Regions from separate parts of the Alteromonas sp. BL110 genome, predicted to be linked through region 4. Evidence: predicted binding sites of a transcription regulator. Region 4 holds the regulator's gene; each other region holds the start of a gene.

Evidence for each region. Region 4 encodes sigma-54, which starts transcription at its own class of promoters, with help from an activator protein. Its sites were predicted from a motif close to GTTGGCACGNNNNTNGNNT; they were not measured.
Region 1: D1814_RS05530 (DUF1328 domain-containing protein) is a predicted target of sigma-54. The motif match lies at 1,768-1,786, and genes of this name have one in related genera.
Region 2: glnA (glutamate--ammonia ligase) is a predicted target of sigma-54. The motif match lies at 1,975-1,993, and genes of this name have one in related genera.
Region 3: D1814_RS15525 (BON domain-containing protein) is a predicted target of sigma-54. The motif match lies at 1,380-1,398, and genes of this name have one in related genera.

Annotation. Positions count from the first base shown of each region.
Region 1 is NZ_CP031967.1:1,263,826-1,267,034, reverse strand. It holds gene D1814_RS05535 (catalase) at 94-1,569, shown strand; gene D1814_RS05530 (DUF1328 domain-containing protein) at 1,832-1,999, shown strand; gene D1814_RS05525 (DUF4235 domain-containing protein) at 2,120-2,365, shown strand; gene D1814_RS05520 (TetR/AcrR family transcriptional regulator) at 2,498-3,076, opposite strand; gene D1814_RS05515 (NAD(P)-binding protein) at 3,201-3,209, shown strand, end outside.
Region 2 is NZ_CP031967.1:2,755,607-2,758,815, forward strand. It holds gene D1814_RS11875 (DUF4124 domain-containing protein) at 1-261, opposite strand, end outside; gene glnA (glutamate--ammonia ligase) at 499-1,908, opposite strand; gene typA (translational GTPase TypA) at 2,367-3,209, shown strand, end outside.
Region 3 is NZ_CP031967.1:3,593,190-3,596,398, forward strand. It holds gene D1814_RS15520 (endonuclease/exonuclease/phosphatase family protein) at 3-986, opposite strand; gene D1814_RS15525 (BON domain-containing protein) at 1,433-2,032, shown strand; partial or broken gene D1814_RS15530 (polysaccharide lyase family 7 protein) at 2,638-3,209, opposite strand, start outside.
Region 4 is NZ_CP031967.1:916,528-919,736, reverse strand. It holds gene rapZ (RNase adapter RapZ) at 1-318, opposite strand, end outside; gene ptsN (PTS IIA-like nitrogen regulatory protein PtsN) at 404-847, opposite strand; gene hpf (ribosome hibernation promoting factor) at 861-1,148, opposite strand; gene D1814_RS03975 (RNA polymerase factor sigma-54) at 1,179-2,660, opposite strand; gene lptB (LPS export ABC transporter ATP-binding protein) at 2,734-3,209, opposite strand, start outside.

The DNA.
Region 1 (3,209 bases), 350 kb from region 4:
AAAGCGTTGTTAATTATTAAAGTAAGCCCCGTTTTAGCGAGACTGTTAGTAAAGCTGAAAAGAGGGGCAGAAATGAACTAGAAGGAATTCGCAATGAGTAAGTGTCCATTTTCAGGTACAGCTATAAACCCTACTACGCTAACGTCTAGCAATGGTGCGCCCGTTGCCAATGACAATCAAAGTCGAACTGCAGGCCCACGTGGCCCGGTTACTTTCGACAATCACTATTTGTTCGAGAAGCTTGCGCACTTTAACCGCGAGCGAATTCCAGAGCGGGTTGTTCACGCTAGAGGCAGTGCAGCGTATGGTACTTTTACGCTAACCAAAAGTTTGTCTGATTATACTATTGCCGACTTCTTGCAAAAAGAAGGGCAAAAAACCAATGTGTTCTTACGTTTTTCTACTGTAGGTGGGGGGCAAGACTCAAGCGATTACGCTCGGGACCCTCGTGGTTTTTCGGTGAAGCTTTACACCGAACAGGGTAATTGGGATATGGTCGGCAATAATACCCCCGTATTCTTCTTACGAGATGGTATTAAGTTTCCTGACTTTATTCACAGTCAAAAGAAAAACCCGCGCACTAACTTGCCTGACCCGCAGGCGGTCTATGAGTTTTGGGCGAACAACCCACAGTCATTACACCAATCAACGATTTTGATGTCTGATCGCGGTATCCCGCTTTCATATCGTCACGTGAATGGTTATAGCTCACATACTTTAAGCTTTTGGAACAACGCAGGTGAGCGCTATTGGGTGAAATGGCACTTTAAAACGAACCAAGGTATTAAAACGCTAACTAATGAAGAAGCGGCGAAAATGCCTGCCTTCGGTGCCCAGCAGGACCTTGTCGAAAGTATCGATAACGGTGAGTTCCCATCGTGGACAGTGAACGTGCAGATCATGACTGAAGAGGAAGCCCGTAAATATCATATCAATCCGTTTGATTTGACTAAAGTATGGCCTCACAGCGATTTCCCATTAATTGAAGTAGGACAATTGGAGTTAAACCGCAATGTTGATAACTACTTTGCAGAGACTGAGCAAGCAGCGTTCGCGCCGAGCAATTTGGTACCGGGTATTGGTGCGTCGCCAGACAGAATGCTTCAAGCGCGACTAATAGGATATCAAGATGCACACAGATACCGCATAGGAGCCAACTACAACCAAATACCGGTAAATGCGCCACGTTGCCCGGTACACAATTATCAACGTGATGGTGCTTTTGCAGGGATTAACCCAGCACTTGCGGGGAGCGGGGCAAACTTCTACCCAAATAACCGTGCTCGCATTGGTGAACCTGCTGAAATGTCAGAGGTACAAGAGCCACCAATGCCACTAGAGCAAGATGCGTGGTTAGACATTTATGATAACCGTGATGAAGACAACTACTCTCAGGCTGGAGATCTGTATCGCATTATGAGTGAAGATCAAAAGCAGCAGTTGGTAAACAATATTGCGGAAGGTCTAAGCCAAGCTACGAAGGATGTACAGGAAGCGATGTTTGTACAATACGAATTAGCCGATAGCGACTATGGAGCACGGGTAAGAAAAGCGGTGGCGAGCAAGTAGCATATACGGGGATCAGAGTAAATTAATGCAACATTACTCTGATCCTTTTTATTCGAGAAATATTTACAATTTTAAAGGTAAGAAAGCCTGCATATTTTGTAATAAGAGTTACGGCAGTGATAAAACGCATTCCCTTTCATTAATTATCATCAGCCTGTAAGCCTTATGGGCTCTACAATAGCTAAGATGAATTTTCAAGTAGGCCCATGGCTTGCTACTAAAATATTAAATGACTTTAACTGACGAAATAAGGAGATATATTATGTTACGTTGGGCTTTAATATTTTTAGTTGTCGCATTAATTGCAGCGGTTTTAGGGTTTGGTGGAATTGCCGGCTCTGCAGCGGGTATTGCCAAAATTATATTTGGTGTTTTCGTTGTTTTACTGATTATTTCAGTTGTCATGAATCTGGTTAGGGGCAAAAGTTAAGTCACGACCGGATTTGAACTTCATATTACGGACAGAAAAAGACAGCTGTCAGTCGTTTAGCAGTAGGCGGCTGTTTTTTAACTTTAGTAACATCAGCGGATAGAACTACCGGAGAACACCATGAGTAATAAAGAACTCATTACGAATGTGGGCATTGGTCTCGCCGCAGCGTCTGCAGGAATTCTCGCGAGAAAAACGCTCCAAAAGTCTTGGGAAAAGGTAGCTAAGCAACCTGCACCTAAAGATAAAAAAAGTGAAAATACAGACCTCAAAGAAGCCGTTACTTGGGCTGTTATATCGGGCATTGGAGCAGGTGTTGCAAGAATGGCCGTTCAATATGGACTAGACAAGCGTAATTCAAAATAGCACAAGAAGATTGTACTACAGGGTAGTTAGCGCGAAGGCATAAAACAGAGCATTAGCAAAATCAAACCGCGCCAGCGACTTTATTTGCTCGATGCTATGTGGGCTCACCTCACAAACGCTTTCCCTTTTGCATTATTGCGTAGCGACTAGGGCGTAAACGTGTAGGCGAATGGCTTGCAGCGCGCGTTCTTTCCAATTGTTCCAGGTAATACGGTTGCTAATTTCATGCTGGTTCAATGTAATATAGCCGTGATTAAGCGCCCAGACCTGCATCGCTACATCTTGTTTTTCTTCGACAGACAGGTCTTTTTTTATCAACGCAGCGGTAAGCTTAGTTAGTGAAATAAAGGCTTTTTCACCAGCTTCTATTGCTTCATCTGAAGGGGTATAGTCTTTCAAGTCGGAAGCGAAAATTAGCCGGTAATGAGCTGCATGGGTTTCTGAAAACGTTAAAATACGCTCACAGCCATTAATCACTTTTTCTGCCGCAGTATTACCATCCGCCGCCAGCATTTCACGCTCTACAAGCTCGAAACCTTCAATATAAAGCGCATCAAGAATGCCTTGTTTACCTTTGAAATGGCTATAAATGCCAATAGTTGACATACCCGCGCCTTCAGCAATAGCACGCACGCTAAGTGCATTTGTACCGCCTTTCAAAAACAGCGCTGAAGCAGCATCTAAGATCTTTTGTCGCGTATCTTTTTTCATTTACACATCATTTACATGTTGCGCAATATAACATCGTTATGTAAAGTTGTTTAATAACGCTGTTATATTTCTAGGTTTAACACTTAACCTGCCTGCCCGCAGGTTATTCATAAGGACACTATATATGAAAACT
Region 2 (3,209 bases), 1.8 Mb from region 4:
ATCGAATGCTAGTGGCTCAGCATTTTTTTGTGGCTTATCGGTGAAAGTAATAGAGCCGTCTTTTCCTACCACTTTATAGATTGTTTTAGTCGAAGAAGACGAGGAAGTTGATACTGGGGCGCGTGGTTCCTCGGTTGCTTGTGCTTGATGCTGCCCATTGTTTTGATCTTGAATTAGCGAAGCGGCTTGAAGGGGGAACATTCCATTACTGCCACCTAATAGTAGTGAAGCTAAGCAGATGTATCGCATCATGTTTTGCACGTATGGTTTCCTAATCAATCTATTTTGAAATTGCCAACCTAGTACTTTTTTACTTTCGGGCTGTTGCTACATCATTTAAGCGATACCTAAATAAGGGGTAGCCCCTCGCTCACAGGTCTAAATAGGCTATCCTAGGTGATGCTTTTTAGCGTAGACCTAAAGACATAGTAGTTAATTGGAAAGCATAAAAAAAGCCCGCAAAGCGGGCTTTAGTATTTATCGCTATACAGAGTGTTATTACACGCTGTAGTACATGTCAAACTCAACTGGGTGAGTTGTCATGTTAAGTGTAGTTACTTCTTCAGACTTAAGGTCGATGTATGCATCAATCATGTCGTCAGTCATAACGCCACCTGCTTTAAGGAAGTCACGGTCGTTATCAAGTGCTTCAAGCGCCATTTCAAGAGAGCTTGCAACAGTAGGAATTTCAGCCGCTTCTTCTGGTGGTAGATCGTACAAGTCTTTATCCATCGAGTCGCCAGGGTGGATCTTGTTTTTGATACCGTCAAGGCCAGCCATTAGCATTGCAGAGAATGCAAGGTAAGGGTTAGCTGTTGGGTCAGGGAAACGTACTTCAATACGACGCGCTTTATCGCTAGTTACGTGAGGAATACGAATTGATGCAGAACGGTTACGCGCAGAGTATGCAAGCATTACCGGCGCTTCGAATCCAGGTACTAAACGCTTGTAAGAGTTAGTAGAAGCGTTAGCGAAGGCGTTGATTGCACGCGCGTGCTTAATAATACCACCGATGTAGTAAAGTGCTTCTTCAGAAAGACCTGCGTATTTGTCACCTGCGAAGATGTTAACGCCGTCTTTAGAGATAGACTGGTGACAGTGCATACCAGAACCATTGTCACCCACAAGTGGCTTAGGCATAAAAGTAGCAGTTTGGCCATATGCATGTGCAACATTATGTACAACATACTTATACACCTGGATTTCATCCGCTTTCTTAACTAGCGTATTGAATTCACAAGCGATTTCGTTTTGACCCGCTGTCGCTACTTCGTGGTGGTGAGCTTCAATTACAAGGCCCATTTCTTCCATAACCATACACATAGCAGCACGAATGTCATGAGCAGAATCTACCGGAGGTACTGGGAAGTAGCCGCCTTTAACGCCAGGGCGGTGAGCCATGTTGCCGCCTTCAAATTCTTCACCTGAGTTCCACTTTGCTTCTGAAGAGTCAATCTTGTAGAACGAGCCTGCCATATCTGTGTGGAAACGCACGTCGTCGAAAAGGAAGAACTCTGGCTCTGGACCGAAGAAGCATGTGTCGCCGATACCTGTAGATTTCAAGTACTCTTCTGCACGGCGAGCAACAGAACGTGGGTCACGCTCGTAACCTTCCATTGTAGAAGGCTCAACAATGTCACAACGGATATTTACTTGTGTTTCTTCTGCGAAAGGGTCTACAACGCAGCTGTCTGCGTCTGGAAGAAGAACCATGTCTGATTCGTTGATGCCTTTCCAACCAGCAATTGAAGAACCGTCGAACATTTTACCTTCTTCGAAGAATTCTTCATCAACAACACTTGCAGGAATTGATACGTGTTGTTCTTTACCCTTAGTGTCGGTAAAACGTAAATCTACAAACTTCGCTTCACTTTCTTTAATCAGTTCTAATGCCTTATCTACTGACATCGTGTCCTCCAGGTTTAATGTAAAAATGCGGAATGATCAGCTTCACTCCAACAGTGGCAAAAGTGAAAGCGATTATCATGCCATTTACAAGCAAGCCGAATTTTGCGGCATGGACAGGCATATATCACTTCCATTTGAATTGTTGTGCACTATTAATGTGCATGGTTGCCCCATTGCGGTGCTTAATTGTTACTTTTATGTCATCTAGCCTAGATCACTTTCTACCTCACCACCACCGTATATGATCAATTCGGTGCAATTGGTCTGATTATTTTTTGAACTGAAGAGGTAATTACAATAAAAGTAACTTCTTATCAAAAAAAGGTGCGCAAACGTCGTGGTTTTTCTGTACAATCCGCGCAAATTTCTCTATCTGCATTTTTTTGCAACAAATCTAATGCAGACTTATTCGATTCCCGAATTAAGTTGGCATCGATTTACACAGGCTCTATATAAGCATGAATACCACTGATATTAGTAAATTGCGTAACATCGCAATCATCGCCCACGTTGACCACGGTAAAACCACCCTGGTAGACAAACTGTTACAGCAGTCTGGCACCCTTGAATCTCGAGGCGAGCAAGAAGAACGCGTAATGGACTCGAACGACATCGAGAAAGAACGTGGCATTACCATCCTAGCTAAAAACACAGCGATTAACTGGAATGACTACCGAATCAATATCGTAGATACCCCAGGACACGCTGACTTCGGTGGTGAAGTAGAACGTGTAATGTCAATGGCTGACTCTGTACTTCTACTTGTAGATGCACAGGAAGGCCCAATGCCACAAACGCGTTTCGTAACGCAAAAAGCATTTGCCCAAGGCCTTAAGCCAATTGTTGTTATCAATAAAATCGACAAGCCTGGCGCACGCCCTGATTGGGTTATGGACCAAGTGTTCGACCTTTTCGACAACCTAGGCGCAACTGACGAGCAGTTGGATTTCCAAGTTGTTTATGCTTCTGCACTAAATGGCTGGGCATCACACGATGCAGACGAGCCTCAAGAAGACATGAATGCGCTATTTGAAACTATCGTTGAGCAAGTTTCTGCACCTGATGCAGACGTAGACGGTCCTTTCCAAATGCAAATTTCTCAGCTTGATTACAACTCTTATGTGGGTGTAATTGGTGTAGGTCGTGTTAAGCGCGGTTCAGTTAAGCCAAACCAACAAGTTACTGTCGTTACTGCTGATGGTGAAAAACGCAATGGTAAAGTTGGCTTAGTTTACGGTTATCTTGGTCTTGCTCGTCATGAAGTTGAATCTGCGCATGCTGGCGACATCATTGCTATTACA
Region 3 (3,209 bases), 1.8 Mb from region 4:
CGCTAATTCTTGTCAGTAATTAACGCAAGTTCTGTGTAAAGAGGGTAGTGATCAGAGCCTACACCCTCTAATTTCTCAATGTTTACCAACCCAAAGTGTTCAGAGTGGAAAACGTGGTCCAGTGGCCACTTCACTAATGGGTACTTTGCATGGAAAGTATTGAAAAATCCTCGACCTTCTCTAGGATCTAACAGTCCGCTTATTTTCTTAAATTTTCTGGTAGTAGGTGACCATGCAACGTCATTCAAATCGCCAGCGACAATTATAGGTCCTTCTGTTTTGGCAATTTCTTCCCCGACTACGGTTAGCTCGATATCCCTAGGCTTAGCATAGGTATTTTCCGTTGGGCTTGGCGGTTTTGGATGAAGAAAATAAAGCAGTATATCTTTACCATAGAGGTTGATTTTTACCCTCATAGATGGCACATCGTCTTCAATCATAAAACGTAGTGTAGCCTCTTTAAATGGAATTTTACTGTACAGGTGCATACCGTAAAGATTCTCTAGGGGGCAAAATTTACGATAAGGATATTCTGACTCGATTTCGCTTATGCCTTTCTGCCACTTTTCGTTAGATTCAAGGGTGACCAGAAAATCGGGATGTTTATTGCGCACATGCTCAATGAGTTTGCGAAAATCATTGTTTGGCATATATACATTGCTAGAAAGCACACTTAGCTTTTGGCTTGAATCATCACTGCCTAGGCGTTGCACTTCACGCTTGTAAAGGGGAGTGTAGGGGATTATCCAGACAACTTGGTAAATTAAGCTAACAACTAGGCCCGCTATTTCGATTAGCGAAAGGCTATTTATTGGGGCGTAGTACGTTACTTTAAATGCGTGCCCAATAAGTAATAGGGAGATAATTGCAGCTATTTGAAGCCTTGGAAACTCCCACACTCTTACCAACCAGTGGGAAGAGGGGAGAAGTGGAGCCCAGCTTACGGCGATAAATAAAACCGAAGCAGCAGTGAGCGCAGTATCCATGTCTAGAAGGTCCTTGAATAAAACTGACAAAACACATCTTACCTAAACCAAAAAGTTAGTTGGCTTTGTAAAGGTTATGTGGATGATGATAAAACAATAGTTATAATTACGGCGGTTTCCTAAAATAAGTTTAACCTTACCTTTCTATTGAGCGTCAGTATCTGTGCATAGTTCTATGTATCTTTTTAATGTTAATTCCACCATGTTGTTTCCACTGTGTTATTTCCATAGGAACATTAAGTGGCAACTTATAAATAGCGTAATTTCCAAGGGGCATACACAATTTGCTTGTGTTAAGTAAAAAATTCTCGAAATCAGGCAAAGTTTGCAAACTTCAGAAGACCGATATAATCGAAGTCAATAATTAATCCATATAAAACAATAGGATATTAGGTTGGCAAGGTTTTAGCACCTGAAGTTGTGAGTTTCGACAAAGGAGAAATGTTATGAAACGTTCAATTATTTCTATGATTGTTGCTACAACATTAACTACAGCTGCTTATGCTGGTGATATGGACACAGACAATAAGTGGGAAAAAGGTGCTAAGGACGCATGGATTGACGGTAAAGCAGAAGCTACGCTGTTGTTCAATGGCAATCTAGATTCATTCGACATTAACACCGATGTGAAAGATGGCAATGTCGTTCTTACAGGTAAGGTTGAAAATTCTGTCGATAAAAAATTAGCTGAAGAGTTGGTAACTAACATCGACGGTGTTACTTCGGTAGACAACAAGCTTACTGTTGTTGCTGATAACGATATGCACAAAGAGATGTCTGACGATATGGAAGACACTGTAGATGAGGGCACAAGTGAATTGACTGACGCAAAAATTGCAACGGTAATTAAAACTCGTCTACTCATGGACACTGATATTTCAGGATTTGACATTGATGTTGACGTAGAAAACGGTGTGGTAACACTGACTGGCGAAGTTGATTCTGACGCTGAGCGTGACCTAGCAGTAGAAATTGCTAAAAATGCTTCTGATGTCAAAGACGTAGAGAGTGACCTACGTGTTGTTACTGAAACTGCAATGAACTAAAGTTTCTGTATCCGACATTACAAAAAAGGGGCATGCGCCCCTTTTTTCTTGCCTAACGTAAATTAGGTATACCGGTCAGCACATCGACTTAACTAATGTTTCCACTCTTCATCCAATAAGACAACTTCATCGTTTTCAGATTTAATTTCTTTACGGGACTCAGTGCCATTTTCTGCCACAAGATAAAATTCATAAATCGTAATATCAGTTCCGTATTGCTTACTTTCAATGATACGCCTAACTTGGTCAGAGTTTTCCTGCTTCTTGATAAGTGTTTTTACAGCGGAAGGTAAATCTTCCATAGTTAAATCCCGCTGTACTTCAACAATTTTCCACTGCTCTCCGTCTTGCAGCATATCGAATTCTATTTCATTTCCGTTAGCGTCTTCACCTTCAACATCAAGATATACATTACCGTGTTTGTATTCTTTCTCAACTTCTTGTATCGCAAAGTTAGGAGCAACACTTTTTATTGCTGTTAACGCGGAAGTAGGAATAGCATCTGTGGATATCGCTTCTTTTTTGTTTAGCGTAGCGCCAATCTTAACATTGTCGCTTTCCGCCACAGGTCTTTGCGTAATTAGGTTCGCTTTGAAGGTTTCAGTCGGTTCGCTGCTTTCACCTACCGTTAAGTTGGAAAACGCGACCTGTACATAGTCACCATTTTTCTTATCTTCTTCCCAGTTTCCTGTACCCATACATGCCGCGTACCAAAAGCCGTCATCATCTTTAGTGCTGCACTGGTTATAAGCGCCCGCTTTAAAATAATTCCAATCTAGCGTATAGCCGTAAGGATGATCGTGCTGGTCCAACTCACCATAAGCATTTACCCCATTGGCAAGATTAATAGCATAATTAACGGTTTTGTGTCCGTCTGATTTAAAGCTCAGGTACATTACATCACCGTGAACGTTCACTTCATAACTAAAGCTCTCGTTAAGTTTAATACCTTCGCTACCCGGATTTTCAGGATTGGTCCATAAATTTCCCCAAACTGGATAAGCAATGTCAGTACGGTTTTTATCATTTTTGGGCAAGTTACGCTCGTAAGTCCAAAACACAGAGCCCGTTTCATGCTGAGGCCACTTTTTGTAATAAATCTTGAGTGGCTCATTACCCCAACCAAACCCTTTAACCTTTTTCTTCCATTTACTAGCGTGTATCTGACCTACTACCA
Region 4 (3,209 bases):
GGCTAAAGGGTGAAGACGGCGAGTTTCACTAAACCGCTTAACAAGCACATCGTCGCTCGCGTCAATGTACACTATGGTCATCGACCAAGAAGAAGGAAGGTAGTCTAGAATCTCTACCAGGTCGTCTGGATTTTTGGGAAGATTCCTAACATCAATACTTACCGCAACTTGGTCGTATTCATCAACAACAGTATGGGTGAGGGTGGGAAGCAAATTTACTGGGATATTATCAACACAGTAATAACCTAAGTCTTCTAATGCGCGAAGTGCGACAGACTTACCAGACCCCGAACGACCACTGATTATGATCAGCTTCACCTAAATTCTCCCTTATATTCTGGGTTTTATCACATACACGCTGTTGAATTGAGCGCTTATCTCGTGATGTATAAGCGCATATTATTTAACTTAATGCAGAAATAATCTCGTCGCTAGTTGTCGCACGACGTATTGTTTTAATTGTCTCTTTGTCGCTTAGCTTACCGGCAACGGTAGCCAATGTTTGAAGGTGTCCTTCGGTTTGCTCTTCAGGAACGAGCAGCGCAAAAAATATATCTACAGGCTTTTCATCTAGGGCATCAAAGTTGATAGCTGGTGTGCTAGTTACAACTATTGCTATTACCTTTTCAAGACCAGCGAGGCGACCGTGGGGGAGTGCAATGCCGTTGCCAATACCCGTGCTACCCATACGTTCTCGAGCCATTAAGCTATTTAAAACGGTTGCCTGGTCGATGTTATCGTTTTGCTTGGCAGCGATATCAGCGATGATCTCAAGAATTCGCTTTTTACTATTACACTGAACCGCACACTCGGTGCGGTCCAGACTTACGATGGCTTGTATATCCATGCTCAATTAACTACTAATGTTTTTTCAGTTTTTCCTTATGCTTGATTACCTGCCGGTCGAGTTTATCAACCATGCTGTCAATCGCCGCATACATGTCGGTATTTTCTGAGGATGCGAATACTTCAGCGCCACTTAAATGAACGGTCGCTTCGGCTTTTTGATTTAATTTTTCAACGTTCAGGATGACATGCACATTAGAAATGTGATCAAAGTGACGTTCAAGTTTGCTGAACTTCGTATCGACATAATTACGCAAAGAGTCGGTGATTTCGACATGATGACCAGTAAGGTTGATTTGCATATTTCGTCTTCCTTATATTGTTGAGCCCGTTTAAATAAGGCTCTTGCGTTGGTTCGACGGCGGGATCGATAACGATTCCCGGTATTTTGCTATTGTTCGCCGAGCGACTTTTATGCCTTGCTCAGCCAACAACGAAGCAATCTTGCTATCACTTAGCGGCTTACCAGGATTTTCCGCAGCCACTAACTTCTTGATCAATGCCCGAATCGCTGTAGATGAACATTCACCACCTGACTCGGTTGCAACGTGGCTTGAGAAAAAATACTTCAATTCGAAGATACCACGGGGCGTATGCATATACTTTTGCGTTGTCACACGCGAAATAGTCGATTCGTGCATATCTACCATTTCTGCGACATCATTAAGCACCATTGGTTTCATCATTTCCGGGCCGTGCTCAAAAAAACCCATTTGCTGCTGCACAATGCAATTTGCAACCTTCATTAAGGTATCGTTGCGAGATTCAAGACTCTTGATGAACCACTTAGCCTCTTGCATGTGTGAGCGGATGAATTGTGAATCGCTACTGTTCTTAGCACGGCGACTCATGGCTGCGTACTGTTGGTTTACGCTTAATTTAGGCAGGCTATCGGGGTTCAGCTCAACCACCCAACGGCCATTTTTCTTAGTTACTGAGACATCGGGAATAACGTACTCAGGCTCTTTAGTAACTAAAGCACTACCTGGGCGAGGATTCAAGGTTTGAAGTAAACGCATTGCTTCACGTAGCTGATCTTCTTTCAATCGGCTCTTACGCATTAGCGTGCGATAGTCTTTACTGCTTAGTAAGTCTGAATATTCCTCAATAAGCTGCTTCGCTTCAGTAAGCCAAGGTGTGTCCTCTGAAAATTGGCGCAATTGCACCATAAGACATTCTTGCGGCGTACGAGAACCTGATCCAATAGGGTCGAACATTTGAATGCGTTTAAGCACGCACTCTATTTCGTCCATCTCAATAGGCTCTTCTAAATCATCGTCGTTGACAGCTTCTAAGATATCGTCAAGGGTAACAGTTAAGTAACCTGATTCATCAATGGAATCAATGATTGCTGTGGCAATGGCGCGGTCGGTATCTGAAAAATGAGTGAGGCGCATTTGCCAAAGCAAATGCTCTTGAATATCTTCGGTAGTCTCACCTTGGAAAATCTGTTCATCATCATTAGATGGACCCGGTGCGGGTGCAGAAGAAGCGGAATAATACTCATCCCAAGTGCTGTCGATAGGTAGCTCATCGGGAAGATCATTCTTCTCTAGTGCATCACCAGCTTCAAGCGTATCGCTTGAGGCAGAAGCAGTCGCTTCAGCACCACTATCATCACTCTCGACATTGTTCTTTTCTACTGGCGGCTCGTCGTTACCTTCTTCCACCTCAAGTAGCGGATTAGAGTCGAGTGCTTCTTGAATCTCTTGTTGGAGATCAAGCGTAGAAAGCTGCAGAAGCTTGATGGCCTGCTGCAACTGAGGTGTCATTGTAAGTTGTTGGCTAAATTTTAGCTGTAAAGATGGTTTCATCTACGTCTTATTTAAATGCTCTAAATTGAATATACCAGAGCGAAACTGAAAAATGACAATTCGGTTACACTAACTATAGCCTGAATTGTTCGCCTAGGTATACATCCCTTACTTTCTGATTACTTAAAACCTGTTCTGCTGTTCCTTGCGCAATAAGCTCGCCATGACTCACAATGTACGCTTTTTCGCAAACATCCAATGTTTCGCGCACGTTATGGTCCGTGATAAGGATACCAATCCCCCTATCGCGAAGATGCTGTATTATCTTCTTTATATCATTAACTGATATTGGATCAACACCAGCAAATGGTTCGTCTAACAAAATAAATTGTGGTTTTGCTGCCAAAGCTCGAGCAATCTCTACGCGACGACGCTCTCCCCCCGACAAACTCATCCCCGTACTATTACGTATATGGTTGATATTAAATTCATCAAGTAGGGCATCTGCTTCTTCTTCTTGCTGTTGTGAATTTAAATCTTTACGGGTTTGCAATATGGCCATGATATTTTCATGTACCGTAAGCTTTCTAAAAATTGATGCCTCTTGCG